One region of the Kosakonia sp. N21 genome, then DNA from elsewhere that is predicted to be linked to it. Evidence: predicted binding sites of a transcription regulator. Region 1 holds the regulator's gene; each other region holds the start of a gene.

Region 1 (5,753 bases):
TCATTAGATATGCAGGGCAATATTGTGACTTTCACAGGCAACGTGGTGGTCACACAAGGCACCATCAAAATTAATGCCGACAAAGTCGTTGTCACGCGTCCGGGCGGTGAGCAAGGGAAAGAGATCATCGACGGTTACGGTAATCCGGCCACCTTCTACCAAATGCAGGATAACGGCAAACCGGTGAAAGGCCACGCATCGCAGATGCATTACGAACTGGCGAACGACTTCGTTGTGCTGACCGGCAATGCCTACCTTGAACAGCTGGACAGCAATATCAAGGGTGACAAAATCACCTACCTGGTGAAAGAGCAGAAAATGCAGGCATTCAGCGACAAAGGTAAACGCGTGACCACCGTGCTGGTGCCATCGCAGTTGCAGGACAAGAGCAACAGCAAAACCCCGGCTCCGGCGCAAAAAAAGAGTAACTAATTCGTTATGGCAACATTAACTGCAAAGAACCTCGCCAAAGCCTATAAAGGCCGCCGCGTTGTTGAAGACGTCAGTCTGACGGTAAACTCTGGCGAAATCGTCGGCCTTCTCGGCCCTAACGGTGCAGGGAAAACCACCACTTTCTACATGGTGGTGGGCATTGTGCCGCGCGATGCAGGCAACATCATTATTGATGACGAAGATATCAGCTTGCTGCCGCTGCATGCGCGCGCGCGTCGCGGCATTGGCTATTTGCCGCAGGAAGCCTCTATTTTTCGTCGCCTGAGCGTGTATGACAACCTGATGGCAGTGCTGCAAATTCGTGATGACCTGACGGCTGAACAGCGTGATGATCGCGCTAAAGAGTTGATGGAAGAGTTCCATATTGAGCATCTGCGAGACAGTATGGGGCAAGCGCTGTCCGGCGGTGAACGTCGTCGTGTGGAAATTGCCCGCGCGCTGGCGGCTAACCCGAAATTTATTCTGCTGGATGAACCGTTTGCCGGTGTTGACCCCATTTCGGTCATTGATATTAAACGTATCATCGAACACCTGCGCGACAGCGGGCTGGGCGTGCTGATTACCGACCATAATGTCCGCGAAACACTGGCGGTGTGCGAACGTGCTTATATCGTCAGCCAGGGGCATTTAATTGCGCACGGTACACCGCAGCAAATCCTTGAAGACGAACACGTTAAGCGCGTATATCTTGGGGAAGACTTCAGACTCTGATAGGGTAGAGATTATTGACGTTTTTTGTCGGAGAGTACTGCTCTGAATATGAAGCAAGGTTTGCAACTAAGGCTTAGCCAACAGCTAGCCATGACGCCACAACTGCAGCAGGCAATTCGTCTGTTGCAGTTGTCCACGTTGGAACTTCAGCAGGAACTTCAGCAGGCGCTGGAGAGTAATCCATTGCTGGAGCAAACCGATCTTCACGAAGAAGTGGATGCCCAACAAGACCAGGATAATGAAGGCCTGGATACCGTCGACGCGCTTGAACAAAAAGAGATGCCCGACGAACTGCCGCTGGATGCAAGCTGGGACGAGATCTATACCGCAGGAACCCCCTCCGGCAGCAGCAATGATTACCTTGATGACGAACTGCCCATTTATCAAGGTGAAACCACCCAGTCGCTGCAGGACTACCTGATGTGGCAGGTGGAACTGACGCCGTTTTCCGATACCGACCGCGCGATTGCAACCTCCATTGTGGATGCTGTTGACGACACGGGCTATCTGACCGTATCGCTGGAAGATATCCTCGAAAGCATGGGCAATGAAGACGTGGGTCTGGACGAAGTCGAAGCCGTGCTTAAACGCATCCAGCGTTTCGATCCGGTTGGCGTAGCCGCGCGGGATCTGCGCGACTGCTTGCTGATCCAGCTTTCGCAGTTTTCGAAAGAGACGCCGTGGTGTGAAGAAGCGCGATTGATCATTAGCGATCACCTTGATCTGCTGGCTAATCATGACTTCCGCACGCTGATGCGCATGACGCGCCTGAAAGAAGACGTGCTGAAAGAAGCGGTTAACCTGATTCAATCGCTGGATCCGCGCCCTGGCCAGTCTATTCAGACCGGCGAACCGGAATACGTGATCCCGGACGTGTTAGTGCGTAAGCACAACGGCCGTTGGGCGGTAGAGCTGAACTCTGACAGTATTCCGCGTTTACAAATCAACCAGCACTACGCCTCCATGTGCGCCGGAGCGCGTAACGATGCCGACAGCCAGTTTATCCGCAGCAACCTGCAGGATGCGAAATGGCTGATCAAAAGTCTGGAAAGCCGTAACGATACCCTGCTCCGCGTTAGCCGCTGTATTGTTGAACAGCAGCAAGCGTTCTTTGAGCAGGGCGAAGAGTTTATGAAACCGATGGTCCTTGCGGATATCGCGCAGGCCGTCGAAATGCACGAGTCCACCATTTCACGTGTGACGACCCAGAAGTACCTGCACAGTCCGCGCGGCATTTTCGAACTTAAATATTTCTTCTCCAGCCATGTAAGCACCGAGGGCGGCGGCGAAGCCTCGTCTACGGCCATTCGCGCGCTGGTGAAGAAGTTAATCGCCGCAGAAAACCCTGCGAAACCACTGAGCGACAGTAAGCTGACGACACTGCTTTCCGATCAAGGAATTATGGTGGCGCGGCGTACCGTTGCGAAGTATCGAGAATCTTTATCCATTCCGCCGTCCAACCAGCGCAAACAACTGGTTTGACCAAAACCGATAAGGAAGACACTATGCAGCTTAACATCACAGGACAGAACGTCGAGATCACTGATGCTCTCCGCGACTTTGTAAATAGCAAATTCGCCAAGCTTGAACAGTATTTCGACAGGATTAATCAGGTCTATATTGTGTTGAAAGTGGAGAAAGTGACTCACACTTCGGATGCAACGCTCCATGTTAATGGAGGGGAGCTTCATGCCAGTGCGGAAGGGCAGGATATGTATGCTGCAATCGACGGTTTAATTGATAAACTGGCGCGGCAACTAACGAAACATAAAGATAAACTGAAACAACACTAATTGTCCGGGCGTCCGCCTGGTGCGTCGCACCCTACCGCAACCCGGTAGGGTGTCTGCATTGGCGTCGCTTAGGTGAAATTATGATGAATAACGATTCCGCTCTTCAACTGAGCAATGTCCTTAACCAGGAATGTACCCGTAGCGGCGTTCACTGCCAGAGCAAAAAACGCGCTCTGGAAATCATCAGTGAACTGGCGGCAAAACAGTTAGGCCTGCCGCCGCAGGTCGTCTTCGAGGCCATCCTTACCCGTGAAAAAATGGGCAGTACCGGTATTGGTAACGGTATTGCCATTCCACACGGTAAGCTCGAAGAAGACACGCTTCGCGCCGTCGGCGTTTTTGTACAACTCGAAACGCCCATTGCTTTCGACGCTATCGATAATCAGCCCGTCGATCTGCTGTTTGCACTATTGGTGCCGGCAGATCAAACCAAAACGCACTTGCATACGCTCTCGCTGGTCGCTAAACGTCTGGCGGATAAAACAATTTGTCGGCGCCTGCGCAGCGCGCAAAGTGATGAAGATCTGTATCAGATAATCACGCAGACAGAAGGCGAAGGTGATGATGCGTAACGGAAAGGCCGCCTTTTTATCAGTCGTCCTGAGGAGAAATGGTTCATGGTCCTGATGATCGTCAGTGGTCGTTCGGGTTCAGGCAAATCAGTGGCGTTACGCGCCCTGGAAGACATGGGTTTTTATTGCGTCGATAACCTGCCGGTCGTGTTATTACCGGATTTGGCGCGCACGCTTGCCGACCGTCAGACTTCCGCAGCCGTCAGTATTGATGTGCGCAATATGCCGGAATCCCCGGAAATCTTTGAGCAGGCGATGAGCAGCCTGCCGGACTCTTTCTCCCCTCAGTTACTGTTTCTGGATGCCGATCGCAACACGCTGATCCGTCGTTACAGCGATACCCGTCGTCTGCACCCTCTTTCCAGTAAAAATCTGTCGCTGGAAAGCGCCATCGACGAAGAGAGTAACCTGCTGGAGCCGCTGCGTTCCCGTGCGGATCTGATTGTTGATACTTCAGAGATGTCGGTGCATGAGCTGGCAGAAATGCTGCGCACGCGCCTGCTGGGTAAACGTGAGCGCGAGCTGACGATGGTGTTTGAATCCTTCGGCTTTAAGCATGGCATCCCCATTGATGCGGACTACGTGTTTGACGTGCGTTTTCTGCCTAACCCGCACTGGGATCCCAAGCTGCGCCCGATGACCGGTCTCGACAAACCTGTCGCCGCGTTTCTTGACCGGCATACCGAAGTCCACAACTTTATCTACCAGACACGCAGCTACCTTGAGTTGTGGCTGCCGATGCTGGAAACCAACAACCGCAGCTACCTGACCGTGGCTATCGGTTGTACCGGTGGTAAACACCGCTCTGTTTATGTCGCCGAACAGCTTGCGGATTATTTCCGCTCGCGCGGTAAAAACGTTCAATCCCGTCACCGTACGCTGGAAAAACGCAAAACATGACCGTAAAACAAACTGTTGAAATCACCAATAAGCTGGGCATGCACGCGCGCCCGGCGATGAAACTGTTTGAACTGGTGCAGGGCTTCGATGCAGAAGTACTGTTGCGCAACGATGAAGGCACCGAGGCGGAAGCCAGCAGCGTTATTGCGTTGCTGATGCTGGACTCCGCGAAGGGGCGGCAAATAGAGATTGTGGCAAGCGGTCCCCAGGAAGCTGAAGCGCTGGCGGCAGTGATTGCCCTGTTTAATGCGGGCTTTGACGAAGACTAATTAATGCAGCTTGTTACGCTGCAAGAACTCTTCACCACCCAACTGGCGCATCTGCCGCATGATCCACGCCTGCCGGCTACGAACATAGCCTGACGGCGCGCCTGCATTAAAGCGAATGGGGTTAGGTAACACCGCAGCCAGTAGCGCCGCTTCAGACATCGACAACCGACTGGCGGGTTTATGAAAATAGCGCTGCGCCGCCTCTTCCACACCAAAAACGCCCTCGCCAAATTCCGCGATATTCAGATAAACAGTGAGGATCCGTCGTTTGCTCCAGACGGTTTCCATGCCTAGCGTCAGTCCCGCTTCCAGCCCTTTACGCACCCAGCTCTTCCCATCCCAGAGCAGCAGGTTTTTTACCGTTTGCTGTGAAATCGTCGATGCGCCGCGGATACGGTTTTCATGGCGCTCATTATGGGAAAGCGCTTTTTGGATCGCGGGAAGATCCAGTCCCCAGTGATCGGGAAAACGCTGATCTTCTGCCGCAATCACCGCCAGCGCCATCGATGGAGAAATCTCATCCATACTGACCCAGTCAGAATGCGCCACGTAGCCGAAGTCGCCGGTAAACCATGCACCCAGTTGGCGCTCCACCATCACCGCAGAGAAGGGCACCGGCAGGAAGCTGAACAGCACAATGCTGCCGCCCCAGAAAATAGCCAGCACCAGTAAAAACCGCAGGAAAAGTCGCTTCAGGATAGTTTTCAGCGGGCCGCGAAACACCGTCTTCATTCGGTCAGCACCAGCACCCGCGCCACCAGTTTTTCGATGCCTGTCGCCGCCTGGGCGATATCTTCCGCCAGCATATAAGCAGGCGTGGTCACCACTTTGTTCTCTTCGTCGACAACAATGTCATCCACCGGGCAGGGAACGTGTTCCGCCCCCATCTCTTCCAGCACCTCGGCGGTATCGATGTCTGTCCCGATGGTTAGACGTAGCGGAAAGTCAAAAATCTTCGGCAGCATCGCAGGGGCGATACACATAAAGCCCAGTGGTTTCCCCGCTTGGTGCATCTCAAGCACCAGGTGTTTTAACGCGCTGTCGACCACGCATTC
Region 2 (5,753 bases), on a different contig from region 1:
GACGTTCCGGGCCCCAGTAATCCATCACCATGCCAAGATCGAAATAGTTGGAGTAGATCATCTCATCCGCGCCGTCCTGATGCGCGTCGGTACGGATCCCCTGTTCCACACATTTACGCGCGCGGATCGCGGCTTCCATCGCCGGGCTTAGGGTCACCGGCGAGCTACCGGACGGGCCGCCCAGGCATTTTTGCAAACCGGCGGAGACCGCATCCAGCCCCCAGGCATCGCTCTCCAGCGCGTTACCGCCCAGCGAGGCGGTCGCGTCGGTATAAAACAGCACACCGTGACGGCGGCAGATCTCACCGAGGTGCTCCAGCGGTTGCAGCATAGTGGTGGAGGTATCGCCATGCACCGTCAGCAACAGGCGCGGCTTAACCCGAACGATCGCGTCTTCGATCTGCTCCGGCGTAAAGACCTCGCCCCAGGGGACCTCGATGGTGTGCACTTCCGCACGGCAGCGACGGGCAATTTCACACAGCAAATGGCCAAAGCGACCAAACACCGGTACCAGCACTTTATCTCCCGGACGAATGGCCGACACGAGGATCGCCTCAATACCCGCGCGGGAGGTGCCGTCCACCAGCATCGTCCAGCGGTTTTGCGTGCGGAAAACCTCGCGGTAGAGCGCCATCACCTCGTTCATATAGCCGGTCATCACCGGATCGTATTGCCCCACTAACTGACTGGCCATGGCACGCAGTACGCGCGGATCGGCATTGATCGGCCCCGGCCCCATCAACAGGCGTTGAGGCGGGTTTATTTGCGGGAACTGCTGAAAATCGAACATGGGCGCGTCCTTTGATGTGCGACAGCACAGATGATGAAACGAAAGATTCTTTGATGATATTTCTGCAACTAATGTGCCACAGACAAAAAGACGAAGCCATCCCTGGATTAACGGGGTATTTAGCACGATTAAGCCATAAAAAACGGGACGCCAGGCGCCCCGTTATGCATCATCATGGTGGTGCAAAAGCACCATTACAGTGCACTACCGTTGTTCCAGTTCATCCAGATCGGTGTACAACGATGCAATGTGATGAATGCGCTGTCGCCCTGCGGTCAGGGTGGTATGCAGCAAGGCGTTCGCCAGTAAATTCACCAGACTCATGGCGCAGCTGTAGCTATCAAATGCCGAGACGCTGTCCAGCGGTAGCCCAATATGCCAACGGCACAGCGCTTTGATACTGGTTGCCTGCGGCTCGCTGATCGCCAGCACCGGTACGCCCTGTTGATAGAGCGCCTCCAGTACCGGGCGCACTACGCGCGGACGGCGGCGAAACGCGACCACCACCACCATGTCGGCAGGCGTGATATCCACCAACTCTTCCGCCAGCGTCTGCCCCGGCTGCGGCAACACCATCACCTGCCCCCGGCTTTGCAGCAGTTGCTGGCGCAAATGCAGCGCGACCGGCGCACTGTTGCGCAGGCCAATGATCACGATCCGCCGGGCCTCGCCAAGCGCGGCGATCACCGCGGCAAATTGCCCGGCATCGAGCGCATTGACCCATTGGGTCAGGTTTGCCATCTCCTGCTTGTAATGACGCGCCAGCAACGTATTGCCCTGTACGGCATCACGGTTCTCCGTCAGCGGCATTCCGCTCTGGCGCAGGGTGCGTAACTCGTCGCGCATCTCTTTAAAACGATCGTAGCCTAGCCGTTTAAACAGACGACTGACGGTGGCTTTCGACACCCCGCTGAGCCGCGCCAGTTCTGCGCTGTTATAGCTCACCAGATCGTCAAAATGATCGATGATAAATGACGCAACGCGTTGTTCCTGCGGGGAAAGCTGGTCATAGCACTCCCGCAGACGTTCATCCAGCTGCTGCATAGCCTCTCCTGCAACTTTTGTTTCACGATAAGCTGACACAGTGAAACGCTTGCCGTCAATCTGGAACAGCTCTTGCTTAGTCTTCTCCACTTACCGAAGACTAAAGGAAGCGTGACGATGCAAAGTAATATGGCCCCCTCTGGCATGGCGGTGACCCCGCACCATCTCGCCAGCGAGTCGGCGCTGTCGGTTTTACGCCACGGCGGCGATGCCATTCAGGCGATGGTTGCCGCCGCCGCGACCATTGCGGTGGCTTACCCGCATATGAATGGCATTGGCGGCGACGGCTTCTGGCTGATTGTGCCGCCGGAAGGCGAACCGTTAGCCATTGACGCCAGCGGCGCGGCCGGGCAACGGGCGACTCAGGCGTTTTATGCCGGACATGCCCATATTCCTCATCGCGGCCCGCTTGCCGCCCTCACCGTACCCGGCACGCTCAGCGGCTGGGATGAGGCGTTAGCGGTTTCCGCCACGCTGGGCGCTGCGCCGTTACCCCTGTCGCGCCTGCTGGCCGATGCCATTCGCTACGCGGCAGACGGTATTCCTGTCACGCAGTCGCAGGCCAGTGCCAGCCAAAGTAAATTTCAGGAACTGGTGGACGTGCCCGGTTTCGCCAACACCTTTTTGCCACAAGGCACAGCGCCGCAGGCAGGCAGCCGTTTTTGCCAGCCAACGCTGGCCCGCACCCTGACCCGACTCGCCACCGAAGGGCTGGACAGCTTTTATCGCGGGGGGCTCGCGCAACTGATGGCCGATGAGATGCAAACGTTGGGCATCCCCATTACCGCCCAGGATCTGGCCAATCACCGCGCTCAGCGCCGCGTACCGCTAAAACTCCGCCACAGCCAGGGCGAGGTGTTTAATATGACGCCGCCCACGCAAGGACTGGTGTCACTGGCCATCCTCGGCATCACCGATCATCTCGACATGGCCCAGGCGAACGACGTGCAAACCATCCACCGTATTGTGGAAGCGACCAAAAAAGCGTTCGGCCTGCGCGACCGCTACATCACCGACCCGCGCCACGTCACGCTACCGGTACAAAGCCTGCTTGAGCAAGCGCCACTGGCGCTGCTGGCTGACAGCATTGATGAACAGCGCGCAGCGCCCTGGGGCCAGGGCAAAGGGCCGGGGGATACGGTGTGGATGGGCGTGATCGACAAAAACGGTCTGGCGGTCTCGTTTATCCAGAGCATTTACCATGAATTTGGCAGCGGCGTGGTGCTACCGGAGAGCGGCGTTCTGCTGCAAAACCGTGGCGCGGCCTTTAGCCTCGATCCGTCACATTTGCTGGCGTTAATGCCGGGCAAGCAACCCTTCCATACCTTAAACCCCGCAGCAGCGCGGCTCAGCGACGGGCGCACCATGGTGTACGGCACGATGGGCGGCGACGGTCAGCCGCAAACCCAGGCCGCCATTTTTACCCGCCATGTGATGCAGGGAATGCCGTTACAGGCGGCGGTCTGCGCACCGCGCTGGCTGCTGGGGCGCACCTGGGGACAGGCGTCGGAAAGCCTGAAACTGGAAGGCGGTTTTAGCGAAGAGACATTCCTCGCATTGCGCGAGATGGGGCATGAGGTGGAGTGGCTGCCCGGCTTAAGTGAAGCCACCGGACATGCTGGCGCGATCCTTCGCCATGCCAATGGCATGCTGGAAGGGGCTTTCGATCCGCGCAGCAATGGCAGCGCAGCCGGTTTTTAAGGAGCAAAGATGAACACCACTGATTTTGACTGGCCAACCTACATCCGGCTGATGGAGCAACTGCTGGCGGTGCCGCTGGACGATGCCCGCCGCGCGGAACTGGAAGTGCAGCTCACCCGTATCGCCGCCATGGCGCAACCGTTAATGGCCTTCCCCTTACCGCACCGCCAGGAAGGCGCCGGGGAGTACCGCCTATGAGCTTATCGATTGGCGATATTCAACGCGGCCTGCGGGAGAAAACCTTTAGCGCCAGCGAACTGGCGCAGCGCACCCTGGCGCACATTGAGCAGCATAACCCGCAGCTTAATGCCTTCACCGCTATCACCGCGTCGCGCTTACGGGCGGAAGCGGCGCGTATTGATGTGCGCATCGCCCAGGGTGAACCGCTGCCTGCACTGGCAGGCGTGCCTTATGCGGTAAAAAACCTGTTTGATATCGCAGAGATCACCACCCTTGCCGGGGCCGAACTGTTCAGCACCCAACCGGCGGCCACCCAGGATGCCTTTGCCATACGCCAGCTCACCCGTGCCGGGGCGACGCTTGCCGGGGCGCTGAATATGGACGCCTACGCTTACGGTTTCACCACGGAAAACAGCCACTATGGCGCAACGCGCAACCCGCGCGATCCGCAACGTGTGGCGGGCGGATCGTCCGGTGGTTCCGCCGCGGCTGTGGCGGCGGGTATGGTCAATTTTGCCCTCGGCACCGATACCAACGGATCGATTCGCGTACCGGCGTCGCTGTGCGGTATTTATGGCCTGAAACCCACGTTTGGTCGTCTCTCCCGCACGGGTAGCCACCCGTTTGTCGCCAGCCTCGATCATATTGGCCCGCTGGCTCGCAGCACGGAGGATCTGACACGTGTGTATGATGCGTTGCAGGGGCGCGATAACGACGATCGTTGGCAGTCCACTCGTGCCACCGATATTGCCCTGCCAGGCCTTGCCGCAGGCAACGCGTTACGCTGCGCGGTGCTGGATGGCTACTTCTCAACCTGGTGCGATGACGATGCACGGCAGGCCGTCAACGCCGTTGCCCAGGCGCTGAGCGCAGATCGCGCCGTAACGCTACCGGAAGCCGAACTGGCACGTTCCGCGGCGTTTTTGCTGTCGGCAGCGGAAGGGGGAAATCACTATCTCCCCGCACTGCGCAGCGAAGCGTCGCGCTTTGAACCGAACTCCCGCGAACGTCTGCTGGCCGGGGCCATGACGCCTTCAGCCTGGTACACCCAGGCACAGCGTTTCCGCGCCTGGTTTCGCGATAAAACCTTACCGCTGTTTGACCAGCTTGACCTGCTGCTCGCGCCGGCAACGCCCTGTAGCGCAACACTGATTGGTGCGCCGACCATGCGTATTAACGGGGCGGATCTGCCGGTGAAAGCGAGTATGGGTATGCTGACGCAGCCGATCTCCTTTCTGGGCCTGCCGGTGGTCACCGTACCGGTAAAAACCCGTAGCGGCTTGCCAATTGGCGTGCAGATTATTGGCGCGCCCTGGCAGGAAACCCGTTGTTTACAGGCGGCATGGCGGCTCGAACAAGCCGGAATACTTTACCCACAGGACGCAGCATGAACCGAGACAATATCGATCGCCCGGCGATCCTCAACGAAGTGACGGCGGCCTTTTACCGCTACGAGCAGGCACTGATAAGCAATGATGTAGACGTGCTGGATGAGCTGTTCTGGGACGATGAGCGCACCGTGCGTTATGGCGCGACGGAGAATCTGTATGGCATTGCCGCCATTCGTGATTTTCGAAATTCACGTCCTTCCGCCGGGCTGGACAGGTTGCTGCGCAATACCACCATCACCACGTTCGGCGAGGATATGGCAGTGGCCAGTACGGAATTTACCCGTGAGAACAGCGAACGCGTGGGCAGACAGATGCAGACGTGGGTGAAATTCCCGTGGGGCTGGCGCATTGTGGCAGCGCATGTGAGCTTGATGGGGTGAGAAAACCCCCTCCCGTACGGGAGGGGGAGATACATTAACCTTCGTGCAGCCCGCATTCGCGTTTCAGGCCGAAGAAGCGGGTCTCTTCCTCCGCCATCCCCGGTTCCCATTTACGGGTGGTGTGGGTATCGCCGACCGAGAGATAACCCTGATCCCACAGCGGATGGTAGCCCAGTCCGTGTTTTTGCAGGTACTGATATACCGTGCGGTTATCCCAGTCGATAATCGGCAACACTTTAAACACGCCGCGCTGGATGCCTAATACCG
Region 3 (5,753 bases), on a different contig from region 1:
CGCTTTACCCTGACCATTGGAGATCAGTACGCCGTTGTTACGCTGACCCACTTCACCCGGACGAACATCATCGTAATGGCTGAAAGTGGAGTACAGCAGACCGGTACCGGAGGTCATGGTCATGAACTCAGAACGGAAGCCAATCAGACCACGGCTTGGGATCACGTAGTCGAGACGTACGCGGCCTTTACCGTCCGGATTCATGTTTTTCAGGTCGCCTTTACGCTCACCGAGCGCCTGCATCACAGAACCCTGGTGCTGCTCTTCAACGTCCAGCGTAACGTTTTCGAACGGCTCTTGTTTACGGCCGTCGATTTCACGGAAGATAACTTTCGGACGGGAAACCGCCATTTCGAAACCTTCACGACGCATGTTCTCGATAAGAACGGACAGGTGCAGTTCACCACGACCGGATACGCGGAACGCATCCGCATCTTCGGTTTCTTCCACGCGCAGCGCAACGTTGTGCACCAGCTCTTTATTCAGACGGTCGAGGATCTGACGTGAAGTCACGTACTTACCTTCTTTACCGCAGAACGGAGAGGTGTTGACGTTGAAGAACATGGTCACGGTCGGTTCATCAACAGACAGCGCCGGCAGCGCTTCTACATTCTGCGGATCGCAGATGGTGTCAGAGATGTTCAGCTCGCCCAGACCGGTGATCGCAATGATATCGCCCGCTTCTGCGACTTCGCTATCAATACGCTCCAGCCCCAGGTGAGTCAGTACTTTACCGACTTTACCGTTACGGGTTTTGCCTTCGCTATCAATGATAGTGACCTGCTGGTTCGGTTTCACTTTACCGCGCTTGATACGACCAATGCCGATTACACCAACGTAGTTGTTGTAGTCGAGCTGAGAGATCTGCATCTGCAGAGTGCCGTCCAGATCAACGTTCGGTGCCGGTACATGGTCAACAATCGCCTGGTACAGCGGGGTCATGTCTTCAGCCATGTCTTCGTGGTCCATGCCCGCGATACCGTTCAGCGCAGAAGCGTAAACGATCGGGAAGTCCAGTTGCTCGTCGGTCGCGTCCAGGTTAACGAACAGGTCAAAGACCTGGTCAACAACCCAATCAGGACGCGCGCCAGGGCGGTCAACTTTGTTGATTACCACAATCGGTTTCAGGCCATGGGCAAATGCTTTTTTGGTCACGAAGCGCGTTTGCGGCATCGGGCCGTCAAATGCGTCAACCACCAGCAGCACGGAATCAACCATGGACATCACACGCTCAACTTCACCACCGAAGTCGGCGTGCCCTGGGGTATCAACGATGTTGATACGGTAATCATTCCATTTGATAGCGGTGTTTTTCGCGAGGATGGTAATCCCACGCTCTTTCTCCAAATCGTTGGAGTCCATCACACGCTCTTGTGTTTCAGCACGTTCGTCGAACGTACCGGATTGCTGCAGCAGCTTGTCAACCAGGGTCGTTTTACCATGGTCAACGTGAGCAATGATGGCGATGTTACGCAGATTTTCGATCACAACTTTGCCTCAGGCATTAGAAATAGCGCGTTATTGTACACGTATTAATCGAAGGACTAAACAGGATCACAAACATCCTCCGCAAACAAGTATTGCAGAGTTGCTTTGTGATCGCTTTCACGGAGCGTTAAAAGGGGCATTTAACGAAAATTGCACCAATATAGTGCCCAATGTTCACATTGAAGCACTATATTGGTGCAGCTTAACCATCATGGTGCAGCCCTTTTGCACTATACCGTGCATGATAACGCCTTTTTAGGGGCATTTAAAAGTTGGCATAGATTTCGCTTTAACTATTTTACGGCAACAACGCCAGGTTTACGTAGTATTTGAAGACCTCGTTACCACGACGACAATGACAAATCCGGGAGAGTTTAAGTATGTCCGCTGAACACGTTTTGACGATGCTGAATGAGCACGAAGTGAAGTTTGTTGATCTGCGCTTCACAGATACTAAAGGTAAAGAACAGCACGTCACTATCCCAGCCCATCAGGTCAATGCCGACTTCTTCGAAGAAGGTAAAATGTTTGATGGTTCTTCGATTGGTGGCTGGAAAGGCATCAACGAATCCGACATGGTACTGATGCCGGACGCGACTACCGCTGTCATTGACCCGTTCTACGAAGAACCTACGCTGATCATCCGTTGCGATATCCTGGAACCTGGCACCATGCAGGGTTATGACCGTGACCCGCGCTCCATCGCGAAACGTGCTGAAGAGTACCTGCGCGCTACCGGTATCGCAGACACCGTTCTGTTCGGGCCAGAGCCGGAATTCTTCCTGTTTGACGACGTTCGCTTCGGCAGCTCCATTTCCGGCTCCAGCGTCGCTATCGACGATATCGAAGGCGCATGGAACTCCTCTACCAAATACGAAGGTGGTAACAAAGGTCACCGTCCGGCAGTTAAAGGCGGTTACTTCCCGGTTCCACCGGTTGACTCCGCTCAGGACCTGCGTTCCACCATGTGTCTGGTGATGGAAGAAATGGGCCTGGTTGTTGAAGCTCACCACCACGAAGTGGCGACTGCTGGTCAGAACGAAGTAGCAACCCGCTTCAACACCATGACCAAAAAAGCGGACGAAATTCAGATCTACAAATACGTTGTGCACAACGTTGCGCACCGTTTCGGTAAAACCGCGACCTTTATGCCGAAACCGATGTTCGGTGATAACGGTTCCGGTATGCACTGCCATATGTCCCTGTCCAAGAACGGCACCAACCTGTTCTCTGGCGACAAATATGCAGGCCTGTCTGAAACAGCGCTGTACTACATTGGCGGCGTAATCAAACACGCGAAAGCCATCAACGCCCTGTCTAACCCGACCACCAACTCCTACAAGCGTCTGGTCCCGGGTTACGAAGCTCCGGTAATGCTGGCTTACTCTGCCCGTAACCGTTCTGCTTCTATCCGTATCCCGGTGGTTGCTTCTCCGAAAGCGCGTCGTATTGAAGTGCGTTTCCCGGATCCGGCAGCGAACCCGTACCTGTGCTTCGCAGCACTGCTGATGGCCGGTCTGGATGGTATTAAAAACAAAATCCATCCGGGCGAAGCCATGGACAAAAACCTGTACGATCTGCCGGCTGAAGAAGCGAAAGAAATCCCGCAGGTTGCAGGCTCTCTGGAAGAAGCACTCAACGCACTGAGCGCTGACCGCGAGTTCCTGACTGCTGGCGGCGTATTCACCGACGACGCGATCGATGCCTACATCGCGCTGCGTATCGAAGAAAACGACCGCGTTCGCATGACGCCGCACCCGGTAGAGTTCGAACTGTACTACAGCGTTTAATAAATTTAATACTCAGCGGATTTCTTGTCGTAGCAAGGCGGCAACTGAGCAAACCCTCGGGAGCATAGATAACTATGTGACCGGGGTGAGCGAAGGCAGCCAACGCAGTTACGTCGAGAACGACGCCAGAGGATTTGTTGCCGTGGAACTTTTTAGCCCATCCCAGGATGGGCTTTTTTCTCCACCAACAACCTGATCTATCGCGCTTTTTACCGATAAAAAGCTATACTGCACTAAATTAGTGCAACTATCCGGGAGACTGCTGAATGGCAAGTGGCGTGCTGCCCGATGCTGGGCAGATCCTCAATTCTTTAATCAACAGCATCTTGCTGGTTGATGATGAACTGGCAGTGCATTACGCGAACCCGGCTGCGCAACAATTGCTGGCGCAGAGTTCACGTAAGTTATTTGGCACACCTCTACCTGAATTACTGAGCTACTTCTCACTGAACATCGATCTGATGCGGGAAAGTCTGCACGCCGGACAGGGGTTTACCGATAACGAAGTCACACTCGTCATTGACGGGCGTTCACACATTCTTTCACTGACGGCGCAACGTTTGCCGGAGGGGCTGATCCTGTTGGAAATGGCGCCGATGGATAACCAGCGACGTCTGAGTCAGGAGCAGCTCCAGCATGCCCAACAAGTCGCTGCACGCGACCTGGTGCGTGGACTGGCCCATGAAATCAAAAACCCGCTTGGTGGACTACGTGGCGCCGCGCAATTGCTGAGTAAAGCGCTGCCCGATCCGGCATTGCTGGAATATACCAAAGTGATCATCGAGCAGGCCGACCGTCTGCGCAACCTGGTGGATCGTCTGCTTGGTCCGCAACAGCCTGGAATGCATGTTACCGAAAGCATTCATAAGGTTGCCGAACGTGTGGTGAATCTGGTGTCAATGGAACTGCCGGATAACGTCACGCTGGTCCGCGATTACGATCCCAGCCTGCCGGAACTGGCTCACGATCCCGACCAAATCGAGCAAGTTTTACTGAATATTGTTCGCAACGCGCTGCAAGCGCTGGGACCGGAAGGTGGCGAGATCATTTTACGTACCCGTACCGCTTTCCAGTTAACGCTGCACGGTGTGCGCTATCGCCTGGCGGCGAGAATAGATGTGGAAGATAACGGTCCGGGCATTCCTTCGCATCTCCAGGATACGCTGTTCTATCCGATGGTGAGCGGGCGTGAAGGCGGTACCGGACTTGGGTTATCTATCGCACGAAGTTTGATCGATCAACATTCTGGCAAAATTGAATTTACCAGTTGGCCAGGACATACCGAATTTTCGGTTTACCTGCCTATTCGGAAGTAGAGGTGTTTATGCAACGAGGGATAGTCTGGATCGTTGATGACGATAGCTCCATCCGTTGGGTGCTGGAACGCGCGCTCACCGGGGCAGGCTTGAGTTGTACAACATTTGAAAGTGCCAATGAAGTGCTAGATGCGCTAACCACCAAAACCCCTGATGTACTGCTTTCGGATATTCGTATGCCAGGGATGGATGGACTTGCGTTACTGAAACAGATAAAGCAGCGCCATCCGATGCTTCCGGTCATCATTATGACCGCACATTCCGATCTGGATGCCGCCGTCAGCGCCTATCAACAAGGGGCGTTTGATTATCTGCCCAAGCCATTTGACATTGATGAAGCCGTTGCGCTGGTCGAGCGCGCAATCAGCCATTATCAGGAACAGCAGCAACCGCGTAATGTACAGGCCAGCGGTCCGACAACCGACATCATCGGCGAAGCTCCGGCAATGCAGGATGTATTCCGCATTATTGGTCGCCTGTCGCGCTCGTCCATTAGCGTGCTGATTAACGGTGAATCCGGGACCGGTAAAGAGCTGGTCGCACATGCGCTGCATCGCCATAGCCCACGGGTAAAAGCGCCGTTTATTGCGCTGAATATGGCCGCGATACCAAAAGATTTGATCGAGTCTGAACTGTTTGGTCACGAGAAAGGGGCCTTTACCGGCGCGAACACCGTGCGTCAGGGCCGTTTTGAACAGGCCGACGGCGGGACGCTGTTTCTCGACGAAATCGGCGATATGCCGCTGGATGTGCAGACCCGTTTGCTGCGCGTGCTGGCTGATGGCCAGTTCTATCGCGTGGGCGGTTATGCACCGGTAAAAGTCGATGTGCGCATTATCGCAGCTACGCACCAGAACCTTGAGCTGCGGGTTCAGGAAGGGAAATTCCGTGAGGATTTATTCCACCGCCTGAACGTTATTCGCGTGCACTTGCCGCCACTGCGCGAACGTCGGGAAGATATCCCTCGCCTTGCGCGGCACTTTTTGCAGGTTGCTGCCCGTGAACTGGGGGTGGAAACCAAGCAACTCCACCCTGAAACGGAAGCGGCATTAACGCGTCTGCCCTGGGGCGGGAACGTGCGTCAGCTCGAAAATACCTGTCGCTGGCTGACGGTAATGGCTGCAGGTCAGGAAGTCCTGATTCAGGATCTGCCTGCCGA
Region 4 (5,753 bases), on a different contig from region 1:
CGCCACCAACGACGTCGATCGCGTGGTGTTTGCCGCTGGCGAAGGCGTGCTGACGCTGGTGGATTCGCTGGTGATGGGCTGCGTAGTGCTGGTGGTGATGTCGACGCAAATCAGCTGGCAGTTAACGTTGCTGTCGTTATTGCCAATGCCAATTATGGCGCTGGTGATCAAACGCTACGGCGATCAACTGCATCAGCGCTTTAAACTGGCGCAGGCGGCCTTCTCCGCGCTGAACGATCGCACGCAGGAAAGCATGACCAGCATCCGCATGATCAAGGCATTTGGCCTTGAGGATCGCCAGTCTGCGCTGTTTGCCAGCGAAGCGGCGGACACCGGCGCGAAAAACATGCGTGTGGCGCGTGTTGACGCCCGTTTCGATCCCACCATCTATATTGCGATCGGTATGGCGAACATGCTGGCCATCGGCGGCGGAAGCTGGATGGTGGTGCATGGCAGCTTAACCCTCGGGCAACTCACCAGTTTTGCCATGTACCTTGGGTTGATGATTTGGCCGATGCTGGCGCTGGCCTGGATGTTTAATATTGTCGAGCGTGGTAGCGCGGCTTATAGCCGTATTCGCGATATGCTGGCGGAAATGCCAGTAGTGAAAGATGGCAGCGAGCCCGTGCCGGAAGGCCGTGGAAACCTGAGTATCGCCATTCGCGAATTCCGTTACCCGCAAACGGAGCAACCGACGCTGAACAATGTTAGTGCGGTACTGAACCCAGGGCAGATGCTGGGCATTTGCGGCCCGACAGGCGCAGGGAAAAGTACGTTACTGTCGCTGATTCAGCGCCATTTTGATGTGACCGACGGAGATATCCGTTTTCACAATATGCCGCTGACGCAGCTTAAACTGGATGCCTGGCGCAGCCGTCTGGCGGTAGTGAATCAGACACCGTTCCTCTTTTCCGATTCCGTCGCCAGTAATATTGCGCTGGGTAAACCGGGGGCGACGCAGGAAGAGATCGAGCATGTGGCCCGACTGGCCAGCGTGCATGAGGATATTTTGCGTCTGCCGCAGGGTTACGCCACCGAAGTCGGTGAACGCGGCGTAATGCTCTCCGGCGGCCAGAAGCAGCGTATCTCTATTGCCCGCGCGTTGCTGCTTAATGCGGAGATCTTAATTCTCGACGATGCGCTCTCCGCCGTCGACGGGCGCACCGAGCACCAGATTCTGCATAACCTGCGCCAGTGGGGAGAAGGGCGAACGGTGATCATCAGCGCCCATCGTCTGTCGGCGCTGACGGAAGCCAGCGAAATTTTAGTGATGCAACATGGGCATATCGCTCAGCGTGGTCAGCATGAGCAACTTTCCCGCCAGCCCGGCTGGTATCGTGACATGTACCGCTATCAACAACTGGAAGCTGCGCTGACGGATGCGCCGGAGGAGGCCATCGATGCGTAATTTGGGCAAACAGTGGCCGACCCTGAAACGGTTGCTGAAATATGGCTCGCCATGGCGAAAATCCCTGTTGAAAGCGGTTCTAATGCTGTGGGTCGCGGCGGCGGCGGAAGTCTCTGGCCCGGCGTTGATCAGCTACTTTATCGACAATATGGTAGCGAAGAGCTATCTGCCGTTGGGGCTGGTGGTGGGGATGGCGGCAGTGTATGTCGGCCTGCAACTGCTGGCGGCGCTATTGCATTATTCGCAGTCGCTGTTGTTCAACCAGGCGGCGGTCGGCGTAGTGCAACAACTGCGCACCGACGTGATGGACGCCGCGCTGCGTCAGCCGTTAAGTGAGTTTGATGTTCAGCCTGTCGGGCAAATTATCTCCCGCGTGACCAACGATACGGAAGTGATCCGCGATCTGTACGTTACGGTGGTGGCAACGGTGCTGCGCAGCGCCGCGCTGATTGGCGCGATGCTGGTGGCGATGTTCAGCCTGGACTGGCGCATGGCGCTGGTGGCGATGGCGATCTTCCCGGCGGTACTGATCGTGATGCTGATCTATCAGCGTTACAGCACGCCGATTGTGCGGCGGATGCGCGCGTACCTGGCGGATATCAATGACGGTTTTAATGAAATCATTAACGGCATGAGCGTGATCCAGCAGTTCCGCCAACAGGCGAGATTTGGCGAGCAACTGGGCGACGCCAGCCGTTCACATTATCTCGCGCGTATGCAAACCCTGCGGCTGGATGGCTTTTTGCTGCGGCCGCTGTTGAGCCTTTTCTCTGCGCTGGTGCTATGCGGCTTGCTGATGCTGTTTGGTTTCTCTTCTCCGGGTACGGTTGAAGTCGGGGTGTTGTATGCCTTTATCAGCTACCTTGGTCGTCTGAATGAACCCTTGATCGAACTGACTACTCAGCAGTCGATGTTGCAGCAGGCGGTGGTCGCCGGTGAGCGCGTATTTGAGCTGATGGACCGGCCACGCCAGTCTTACGGCGATGATGATACGCCACTGCACAGCGGCGCCATCGACATTGAAAATGTCTCTTTTGCCTACCGCGAAGATCAGCAGGTGTTACAGGACATCTCCCTGCACGTTGAACCGCGCAGCTTTGTTGCGCTGGTGGGACATACCGGCAGCGGAAAGAGCACGCTCGCCAGCCTGCTGATGGGGTACTACCCGTTAACGCAAGGGGAAATCCGTCTCGATGGTCGCCCGCTTTCTGCGCTGAGTCATGATGCGCTGCGTAAAGGTATCGCGATGGTGCAGCAGGATCCGGTGGTGCTGGCCGACAGCTTTTTCGCCAATGTGACGCTGGGGCGCGACATCAGCGAAGCGCAGGTCTGGCATGCGCTGGAAGTGGTGCAACTGGCGGAGCTGGCGCGGGGTATGAGCGAGGGCATTTATACGCGACTGGGTGAGCAGGGCAATAATCTCTCCGTTGGGCAGAAACAGTTGCTGGCGCTGGCGCGTGTGCTGGTGGATACGCCGCAGATCCTGATCCTGGATGAGGCGACTGCCAATATCGACTCCGGGACTGAACAGGCGATCCAACAGGCACTGGCCGCTGTTCGGGAACAGACAACGTTAGTGGTGATAGCCCACAGATTGTCGACCATTGTCGAGGCTGAAACCATTTTGGTGCTCCATCGCGGCCAGGCTGTTGAGCGCGGTACGCATCAACAATTGCTTGCGGCGAAAGGACGCTACTGGCAGATGTATCAATTGCAACTGGCGGGCGAAGAGCTGGCGGCCAGCGCGCGAGAAGAGTCGCTTATCGCGTAATGCACCAAAATTAAGCACGCTACTGAGACTCTTCTCTGTTGGTGCAAAAAAGTAACGCACCATGCACTATCATGGTGCGTTTTTCTTTGCCAGGAACATTCCGAACCGTCACCTGCGTTTTGTCTTTTTCACCTTTTCCCTGTCCGCACGCACTAACAAACTGAAATCCTCCCTGTTTTCATTCTTGGCACACCGCTTGCAATATCCCTTATGTATTAGCTGCGGCCATTATCGAATTTCGACTGGAGGGGGATCTATGAAGCTGGTTACCGTGGTGATTAAGCCATTCAAACTCGAAGACGTTCGTGAAGCACTGTCTTCTATTGGTATTCAAGGGCTGACCGTAACAGAAGTAAAAGGTTTCGGACGTCAGAAGGGTCATGCCGAGTTGTACCGCGGTGCGGAATATAGCGTCAATTTCCTGCCGAAAGTGAAAATTGATGTGGCGATTGCTGATGATCAGCTTGATGAAGTGATCGATGTCATCAGCAAAGCGGCCTACACCGGAAAGATTGGCGACGGCAAAATTTTCGTTGCCGAGCTGCAACGCGTCATTCGTATTCGTACCGGCGAAGCCGACGAAGCGGCACTGTAATACCTGGCACACAGTGATAGGGATGGAAAAATGAAGAACACAACATTAAAAACAACGCTCGCTTCCCTGGCACTCCTGCCGGGTCTGGCAATGGCGGCTCCCGCTGTTGCAGACAAAGCGGACAACGGCTTTATGATGATCTGCACCGCGCTGGTGCTGTTCATGTCGATTCCGGGCATTGCGCTGTTTTACGGCGGTCTGATCCGTGGCAAGAACGTCCTCTCCATGCTGACGCAGGTTACCGTCACATTCGCACTGGTGTGCGTTCTGTGGGTGGTCTACGGCTACTCGCTGGCGTTCGGCACCGGCAATGGTTTCTTCGGCAGCTTTGACTGGGTGATGCTGAAAAATATTGAGCTGACCGCTGTAATGGGCTCCATTTATCAGTACATCCATGTTGCGTTCCAGGGCTCTTTCGCCTGTATCACCGTCGGCCTGATTGTCGGTGCGCTGGCGGAGCGTATTCGCTTCTCCGCAGTGCTGATTTTCGTGGTGGTATGGCTGACGCTCTCCTATGTGCCGATTGCGCACATGGTATGGGGTGGCGGTTTGCTGGCGACAGATGGCGCACTGGACTTTGCGGGCGGTACCGTTGTACATATCAACGCCGCTATCGCCGGGCTGGTCGGTGCCTACCTGATTGGCAAACGTGTGGGTTTTGGCAAAGAAGCGTTTAAACCGCACAACCTGCCGATGGTCTTCACTGGTACTGCAATCCTGTATGTGGGCTGGTTTGGTTTCAACGCCGGTTCTGCCGCTGCGGCGAACGAAATCGCAGGCCTGGCGTTTGTTAACACTGTGGTCGCGACCGCAGCCGCTATCCTGGCATGGGTCTTCGGTGAGTGGGCAATGCGCGGTAAACCGTCTCTGTTGGGTGCATGTTCTGGCGCTATTGCCGGTCTCGTTGGCGTAACCCCGGCTTGTGGCTACATTGGTGTCGGTGGCGCGCTGATCCTCGGTCTGATTGCCGGTCTGGCGGGTCTGTGGGGCGTGACTGCACTGAAACGTATGCTGCGTGTCGATGATCCGTGTGACGTGTTTGGTGTCCACGGTGTGTGCGGCATCGTCGGTTGTATCCTGACCGGTATCTTCGCCTCCACGTCACTGGGCGGCGTAGGTTATGCCCAGGGCGTGACCATGGGCCACCAGGTGCTGGTGCAGTTAGAAAGTATCGCTATCACTATCGTGTGGTCCGGCGTTGTGGCCTTTATCGGCTACAAACTGGCCGACATGACAGTGGGTCTGCGTGTACCGGAAGATCAAGAGCGTGAAGGTCTGGATGTGAACAGCCATGGCGAAAACGCCTACAACGCCTGATTGAGTTACGTTATCTCCTGAGCATAAAAAAGCCTCCCGATGGGAGGCTTTTCCTTTTGTTGCGGGCAGTTAACCGCGATTACGCATCACGCCTTCCTGTACGGTGGAGGCGATCAGCACGCCATCCTGAGTGTAAAACTCGCCGCGGACAAAGCCGCGCGCGCTGGAAGCCGAAGTACTTTCCACACTGTAGAGCAACCACTCGTTGATATTAAACGGACGGTGGAACCACATAGAGTGATCGATGGTGGCGACCTGCATACCGCGCTCAAGAAAACCCACGCCGTGAGGTTGTAGGGCAACCGGCAGGAAGTTGAAGTCAGACGCGTAACCCAGCAGGTACTGATGGACGCGGAAATCTTCCGGCACGGGGCCATTGGCACGCACCCACACCTGACGCTCAGGCCCGGCAACATGGCCTTTCAGCGGGTTATGAAACTCAACCGGGCGGATCTCCAGCGGTTTGTCGCTGATGAATTTTTCTTTGACCATCGGCGGCAACAGATGGGAGAGATCGCGGGCGATATCGGTTTCGGACTTCAGCGAGTCCGGCGGTGGCGCAGAAGGCATGGTTTTCTGGTGCTCATACCCTTGCTCAGGCGCCTGAAACGAGGCGGTCATATAGAAAATCGGCTTGCCGTTCTGCACTGCCGCCACCCGAC

The links. Region 1 encodes sigma-54, which starts transcription at its own class of promoters, with help from an activator protein. Its sites were predicted from a motif close to GTTGGCACANNTTTCGCTNT; they were not measured.
Region 2: the regulator sigma-54 is predicted to act here: its motif matches at 1,894-1,913, upstream of ACQ3G7_RS06915 (gamma-glutamyltransferase family protein).
Region 3: the regulator sigma-54 is predicted to act here: its motif matches at 1,760-1,779, upstream of glnA (glutamate--ammonia ligase).
Region 4: the regulator sigma-54 is predicted to act here: its motif matches at 3,363-3,382, upstream of glnK (P-II family nitrogen regulator).

Annotation. Positions count from the first base shown of each region.
Region 1 is NZ_JBOBHR010000011.1:55,715-61,467, reverse strand. It holds gene lptA (lipopolysaccharide ABC transporter substrate-binding protein LptA) at 1-432, shown strand, start outside; gene lptB (LPS export ABC transporter ATP-binding protein) at 439-1,164, shown strand; gene rpoN (RNA polymerase factor sigma-54) at 1,213-2,646, shown strand; gene hpf (ribosome hibernation promoting factor) at 2,670-2,957, shown strand; gene ptsN (PTS IIA-like nitrogen regulatory protein PtsN) at 3,038-3,529, shown strand; gene rapZ (RNase adapter RapZ) at 3,575-4,429, shown strand; gene npr (PTS phosphocarrier protein NPr) at 4,426-4,698, shown strand; gene mtgA (monofunctional biosynthetic peptidoglycan transglycosylase) at 4,699-5,430, opposite strand; gene elbB (isoprenoid biosynthesis glyoxalase ElbB) at 5,427-5,753, opposite strand, start outside.
Region 2 is NZ_JBOBHR010000002.1:678,076-683,828, forward strand. It holds gene ACQ3G7_RS06905 (pyridoxal-phosphate-dependent aminotransferase family protein) at 1-790, opposite strand, end outside; gene ACQ3G7_RS06910 (MurR/RpiR family transcriptional regulator) at 995-1,834, opposite strand; gene ACQ3G7_RS06915 (gamma-glutamyltransferase family protein) at 1,952-3,535, shown strand; gene hpxX (oxalurate catabolism protein HpxX) at 3,545-3,733, shown strand; gene ACQ3G7_RS06925 (AtzE family amidohydrolase) at 3,730-5,106, shown strand; gene hpxZ (oxalurate catabolism protein HpxZ) at 5,103-5,486, shown strand; gene cysH (phosphoadenosine phosphosulfate reductase) at 5,521-5,753, opposite strand, start outside.
Region 3 is NZ_JBOBHR010000012.1:119,180-124,932, forward strand. It holds gene typA (ribosome-dependent GTPase TypA) at 1-1,488, opposite strand, end outside; gene glnA (glutamate--ammonia ligase) at 1,869-3,278, shown strand; gene glnL (nitrogen regulation protein NR(II)) at 3,545-4,594, shown strand; gene glnG (nitrogen regulation protein NR(I)) at 4,603-5,753, shown strand, end outside.
Region 4 is NZ_JBOBHR010000002.1:477,766-483,518, reverse strand. It holds gene ACQ3G7_RS06005 (SmdA family multidrug ABC transporter permease/ATP-binding protein) at 1-1,408, shown strand, start outside; gene ACQ3G7_RS06000 (SmdB family multidrug efflux ABC transporter permease/ATP-binding protein) at 1,401-3,179, shown strand; gene glnK (P-II family nitrogen regulator) at 3,436-3,774, shown strand; gene amtB (ammonium transporter AmtB) at 3,805-5,091, shown strand; gene tesB (acyl-CoA thioesterase II) at 5,161-5,753, opposite strand, start outside.